One region of the Paenibacillus sp. 8b26 genome, then DNA from elsewhere that is predicted to be linked to it. Evidence: riboswitches for the same ligand, from Rfam matches in the RefSeq annotation. Region 1 holds a riboswitch; the other holds the start of a gene.

What was found. A riboswitch is a leader RNA that binds a small molecule or an ion and turns the genes downstream of it on or off. The one in region 1 is predicted to bind S-adenosylmethionine.
Region 2: linked by a shared signal. The riboswitch ahead of ACQ4MX_RS20605 (methionine ABC transporter ATP-binding protein) and the one ahead of metA (homoserine O-acetyltransferase MetA) in region 1 are both predicted to bind S-adenosylmethionine.

The regions. Positions count from the first base shown of each region.
Region 1 is NZ_CP192445.1:1,409,679-1,413,101, reverse strand. It holds gene ACQ4MX_RS06200 (HRDC domain-containing protein) at 1-249, shown strand, start outside; gene corA (magnesium/cobalt transporter CorA) at 335-1,270, opposite strand; SAM riboswitch class I at 1,826-1,951, shown strand; gene metA (homoserine O-acetyltransferase MetA) at 2,072-2,989, shown strand; gene ACQ4MX_RS06185 (PLP-dependent transferase) at 3,114-3,423, shown strand, end outside.
Region 2 is NZ_CP192445.1:4,429,099-4,432,521, reverse strand. It holds gene ACQ4MX_RS20610 (methionine ABC transporter permease) at 1-615, opposite strand, end outside; gene ACQ4MX_RS20605 (methionine ABC transporter ATP-binding protein) at 612-1,634, opposite strand; SAM riboswitch class I at 1,772-1,911, opposite strand; gene ACQ4MX_RS20600 (Cthe_2314 family HEPN domain-containing protein) at 2,042-2,761, opposite strand; gene ACQ4MX_RS20595 (UbiD family decarboxylase) at 2,815-3,423, opposite strand, start outside.

The DNA of each region.
Region 1 (3,423 bases):
TTGGATCGAGATGGAATCGATATGGAAAAGCTGATCCGTCAGGAACTGGTGAACGTATCTGAGGAAGAGCAGACGGCGATCTGGTCTGCGTATGAAGAACTGGGGGATACGCTGCTCAAGCCCGTCATGCTGCGGGTATATGGTGAGGAGCAGGCCGCGGAAACGGGGCTGGATCAAGTTTATGAGCGGCTACGTCTGATTCGTATCCGTTTTCGCCATCAGGTGGCATCAGATCGACATGCGGGATAACATCGCGCAAATATAAAATAATCACACAAAAAAAAGCAGTAGCTATATCCTGTGAGGATACGGCTACTGCTTCAACCTTTTCTTTTCAAACCCAATCCTTCTTGCGGAAAATACAGAACATGCTAACCCCCAGCGCCACCATAATACCAATGACGACAAAATAACCATAACGCGTATGAAGCTCAGGCATATTATCAAAGTTCATACCATAAATTCCGGTAATCACCGTCAACGGCATAAACACGGTTGTAATCGCTGTAAACACGCGCATGATTTCATTCGCACGGTTAGCGATACTGGATTGATAAGCTTCTCGAAGGTTACCCATTAGATCGCGGTAAGTTTCGAAAGTCTCCGAAATTTTCACGGCATTTTCATAAATATCGCTAAAATATTTTTGCAATTGATCGTCGATCAGCCGTAAATCCCGTTTGTTCAACGTATTGATGACTTCTTTTTGCGGACCAAGCACTTTTTTCAGCCACAGAATCTCACTGCGTAAGCCGATAATTTCATTCAAATGCGATTTTTTTGTATGCATCAGAATGTCTTCTTCCAGCTTCTCAATGCGAACCTCAATCCGGTCACCAACCAGAAAATAGTTGTCAACGATCAAGTCGACCAACAGATACATAAAACGGTCAGGCTGGCTGACCTCCTGCTCCCACAACATAGGCTTGAGGGTGCGTAGCTCATTGATTTTCTGCTTAGTCACCGTAATGATGAAATGGCGGCCGAGAAAAATGTTCAAAGCACGTAAAAATATTTCTTCATCATCAAAACGAATGCTGTTTACAACGATAAAATAATGGCTCTCGTAAATTTCAATCTTCGGGCGCTGCTCTTCTTCGCTCAAACAGTCCTCTACCGCGAGATCATGCATGGAGAATAGAGGCTGGAGCACTGCCAGATCATCAACATCGGCATCAATCCAATAAAAACCTTCTGCTGGCGGAGTAAGCGCCATTTCAATTTCTTCGACAGGGGTAAAAACCCCGTTGTTTACCAAACGGATTTTCATATATGTCACTCCTTATGCTCCGTCGTAACGGAAAATACGTGTACCTCAAGCATAAGGAATGGACTCAGTTAGCCAGTTAGCCGGATCGGGTAAGCGGCATCCCCATCAAAAGCCAGAGGCTTTTGGAGCATGCAGAGCCTGGCGTCCCGTCTTTCGGCAAGCTGAAGTCATTCCTATGCTGTTGTTCAGGGATCGCCGCCTATTCGGACTCGGGTCGCCTTCCATTCCGGATTCACCTCACAAATGTTCTTTTTTAGGTTGCCACAGTATCGCAGAAAGCACTCTAAATCTACACGACTGCTTTATATTTTCGGCCTATAGCACTTGTATAGTATAACGCTCGGCCTACAGCCTTTCAAGCGCAAAATCATGGGCTAAATCAACAGTAATGACAAGAGCTTCGGCGATAGGGTAATGTATGATTTAACATATGGAAATATAAGACGAAGTGTGAATGCAGGGTACAAAATTACAAGTCTCATCTTGACGAAGCCCAGCGGATGCATTAAAGTGAACAACAAGAACTTTTTATGAACCCAAAATGAATATAGCGAAATCTTATCAAGAGCAGGTGGAGGGACTAGCCCGATGATACCCGGCAACCGGCGATTTTAATCGCACGGTGCTAATTCTTGCAGGACGCGCGCTTTTTACAAAGAGCGATGCCCTGACAGATGAGAGAGGCGCATATGGATACAAATATGACCTTTCTCGTAACCGAGGAAGGTCTTTTTATTATATGCCCGGCATCTCAACATGACGATTTTCGCAAAAACTTCACCGAACAAGGAGTGAGTTTATATGCCGATTAAAATTCCGGATACACTACCTGCCAAGGAAGTGCTGGAGGGCGAAAATATTTTTGTAATGGATGAAAGCCTGGCCTATCATCAGGATATTCGTCCGTTGCGCATCGCCATTTTGAATTTGATGCCTACCAAAGAAACAACGGAAACTCAACTGTTGCGTCTGGTCGGCAATACCCCGCTTCAAGTGGACGTTACGCTGGTACACATGAAGTCGCATGTATCTAAAAATACATCGCAGGAATATTTGAACATGTTTTATAAAACGTTTGAGGAGATCAGAAACAGCCGTTTTGACGGCATGGTGATTACGGGAGCCCCCGTTGAACAGCTTGAGTTTGAAGATGTGAACTACTGGGAGGAAATCCGGCAAATTTTTGAATGGACGAAAACGAATGTAACTTCGACCATGCATATCTGTTGGGCCTCACAGGCGGGTCTGTTTCATCATTTCGGCGTTCCCAAATACGGACTTGATTACAAATGCTTTGGCGTTTTTCCGCATAGCGTTATTAAACCTAAAGTGAAATTACTACGCGGTTTTGATGAATTGTTTTATGCACCTCATTCCCGGCATACAGAGGTTCGGCGCGAAGATATTGAGCATATTGCCGAACTGGAGCTTTTATCCCAATCTGAGGAAGCCGGAGTGTATCTGGTAGCTACGCGGGATGGCAAACAAATCTTTGTGACTGGGCATTCCGAATACGATCCACTTTCTCTGAAATGGGAATATGATCGTGATGTCGCCAAAGGGATGGATATTGAAGTACCAAAAAATTATTTTCCCAACAATGACCCTGAGCGTACACCGCCCTCAACCTGGCGTGCGCATGCCAATTTATTATTTTCAAATTGGCTCAACTATTATGTATACCAAGAAACCCCTTTCGATATCGGGCCCCAGATTTAAAAAGGGGCTTAACGTTTATATCTACGCAGTATCACCTTGCAGCAGCGCAGCAGTACAGATATGATAATCCAATTTTGCAGCATATGTTACAGCACCTATTATGGAAGTGAACAGGAGGATTCATATGAGTGAGAAACAGTGGAAAATCGAAAGCAGGTTAGCACAGATTGGTTCAATCGAAGAACCGGTAACCGGAGCAGTGAATTTTCCGATTTATCAATCTACGGCGTTTCGCCATCCCCGTCTGGGTCAAAGCACAGGTTTTGATTACATTCGGACGATCAATCCGACACGTAAAGTACTGGAAGAGGCGTCCGCTGCACTGGAATCCGGTGATGCAGGCTTTGCATGCAGTTCAGGTATGGCGGCGCTGCAAACGGTATTTGCCCTGTTTGGACAAGGAGATCATCTGATTGTATCGCTGGATCTGTATG
Region 2 (3,423 bases), 3.0 Mb from region 1:
CACCAGTACGACCATCAGTACGACCGCAACGATCATTACAGCCGTTTCATAACGGTAGTATCCATAGTTGATAGCCAGTGTACCCAGACCGCCGCCCCCGATCATACCGGACATCGCTGTATAGGATACGAGCGTAACAACGGTAATCGTTAATGCGGCGAGCAGACCCGGCAGTGCCTCACGCAACAACACCCGACGGATAATCTGTCCTGTAGAGGCGCCCATGGCTTGTGCAGCCTCGATGACACCCTTGTCCACTTCGCGCAGTGACGTCTCCACGAGACGGGCAAAGAATGGCGCAGCGCCAATCACCAGCGGCGGAATCGTACCCAGCACCCCCGTGGAAGTCCCCACCAGCGACCGTGTAAAAGGAATCAGTGCAACAATCAAAATAATAAACGGTACGGAACGCAAAATGTTTACGATAAAGGAAAGTACAACGTATATCACCTTCATCAGATTCCATGAAGAGCGGCTTGCCAAAAACAATAAAATCCCGAGAGGCAGACCAATAATAAGGGTGAACAACGCAGATGCACCGAGCATCTGAAGTGTCTCTAATGTAGAATTACCCAGTTCTTCCCAACTAACTTGTGAAAAATCAAGTTCACTCATTGTCCGATCACCTCCACATCAAGCCCCTGACCGGACACTTCCCGCAGCGTATGCTCAATATCCTCCTGATTTCCTTCAAAACGGACGATAAGCTGTCCATACGGTACGTTTTTAATTGTGGAGATGGTTCCCTGCAAGATCGCAAAATCAACGCCGGTACTACGAGCCGTTCGTGACAGAATCGCATCGTATGTCTTGCTGCCCAAAAATGAAATCCGTACAACATGCGCCGATTCGCCGCCTCCTGCTGCTGCAATCGCTGCTTGCAGCTCCTCGGGATGCTCAGACTCCCGCTGGATAAAGTCCTTGGTCACCTGATGCTGCGGCTTCAGGAATACTTCTGCCACCGGACCTTGCTCCACGATGTCGCCCTGATGAATGACGCCGACACGATCACAGATGCTTTGAATGACATGCATTTCATGCGTAATCAGCACGATGGTCAAATTAAAGCGCTGGTTAATGTCTAAAAGCAATTTCAGGATGGACCCTGTCGTCTGCGGATCAAGCGCCGAAGTTGCCTCGTCGCACAGCAGTACATGAGGATCACTGGCAAGCGCTCGTGCAATACCTACCCGCTGCTTTTGTCCACCCGAGAGCTGTGACGGATATTTAGCGCTGTGTTCTTCCAGACCGACCAGTTCCAGCAATTCACGAACCTTCTGGTCCAACTTCTCCTTCGGCGTATTTACCAAGCGCAACGGAAAGGCAATATTGTCATATACCGTCGCCGAGGATAACAAATTAAAATGCTGAAAGATCATTCCGATTTTACGACGCTGTTTCTGTAACTGGGATTGGCTTACCGTGGCGAGATTCACGCCATCTACCCATACCTCGCCCGAGGTCGGACGTTCCAATAAATTAATACAGCGGATCAGCGTACTTTTCCCCGCTCCGGAATGACCGATGACTCCAAATATTTCACCACGCTCTATGGAAAGATTCAAACCGGTCAGCGCACTAACGCGTCGGCTGCCTTTGCCATAATGCTTGGTTAATTGTTTAAGCTCTATCAACGTGCTGCGACCCCCTTCACTCTTCCTTACCCTTTTAAGCGACGTTCATCTCTCAGGAATTATAAAATTCCTTCTCTATAATTATACAAAAAGAGCCCCCTTCACAGAAATGAAAAGGGCCCCACCATGCGAACCTTTTCTCATCTGTCAAAACCGTTATAAGTCTAGCGGTTTTGTAGGAATTAGCACCATAATGTTCCCTTCCGGTGTTTCACACCGGAAAAGAACGGGTTGCCGGGCTTCATCGGGCCAGTCCCTCCACCTCTCTGGATAAGAAAATATGTTAAACTCCAGCTTTAGCTGTCCGTTAAATTTAATATATAAAATCATAATTCAAGCATTTTCTGAAACTAGATTTCAGTATAGATAGTTTACATAGCTTTGTCAAAGGATATTTTCTGACATAATTATGGATGAGCTTCCCGGTTCTCCCACTGTTTCGCCGTATAACAAAAGGCAGTCGCCAGGGAACGGTTCACCATCTCCAGACCTTGCTTCAAATCCTCCAGGTGATGATCCAGATCCTCCAGTTGTATCTTGCCGTACAAAGCACGATGCCGTTGCCAGAGATCATCCTGCATTTCCGTATTCATATAGTGTATTTCCGTGTTACGCCGCTTGCGCAGCCGATTGATCGGGTCCGTGTATGAGTCCTTGATAGCATTTAAGCTATCCGTCATTTCAGGATGCATCTTCAAATACCTGAACTGCCGTAGCACTGTAAAATACGAATAATGTGCCTTGTACTGACCTGTTTTCAGATCATACAAATCATTGAGCCAGTTCCCGAGCTTATCCAAAATGGAAAATACCCTCACAAACCCATCCTTATAAAAGAATACGTACAGCGCGTAATCCGATTTTTCATCAACGCTCATATCCTCGGCATATCCGGCCTTCACTTTCGTGCGGAAAAAGACGGCAGCATGATGGCTCTGCTCCAGCTCATCCAGAGATGACATCAGGCCGCGTGTCAAAATATCCGCCTTGCGAAAATCATGAGTCGGATCTCCGCTGGCCTGAATTTGCCGCTTCAGCACTTTCAGCATGTCTGACATGCTGTTCATAGCATCCAGCAGGATGCCCTTGTTCACACGTGGCGGCTCGCCTAGCAGCTTGCGTATCATGCTCACGCCTCCTTTTATGAATGTAAAATCCGGTTGTTGGGTTGGCTAGGGCGTCAAGCGAAATAACTCGTCCACCGTTGGTCTACAAGCTTAACAATATCCTCGCGCGGCAGCACTTCATCCGGGTAGCCCGGCTTCATACGTGCATCCACTACAATTGGCAGCTTGTAGTTCAAATGATGCAAACGGACCTCGCTGTCTGCATACATATCCGTAGCCGGGTTAAACCGCGTAAACACCGTCCACAGGAATGATGCTTGTGAGCGAACGACTTCCTCGGCATCATCTACAATAAAGACAAGCGGCCATTCCTGCTCACTCTCAGACAAACGCTCCAGCACCCGCGCTGCCAGCTCAGGCTCCTGCTCAAAGGTCGCGCCGGATACGACGAGACATCCTCCGCAATATGGCTCAATTTCTCGAATCCCCGGCAGATCGCCTCCCTCATAAGCACGAGGCAATTCACGCACAGGCTCGCCTATCCCCATCAGAATTGCTTTACTGCCATGATTCAGCTTGCGGCCCGTGTAATCAAGTGTATCGTGAGACGTATGATTGAAAATAAATAAATCCGTCGCTGGATTAAATCTCTCCAGAATGGTTTCCAGCAGCAGGTTAAAATCTGATAAATCAATGACTCGATCCGTCAGCATCAGGAATTT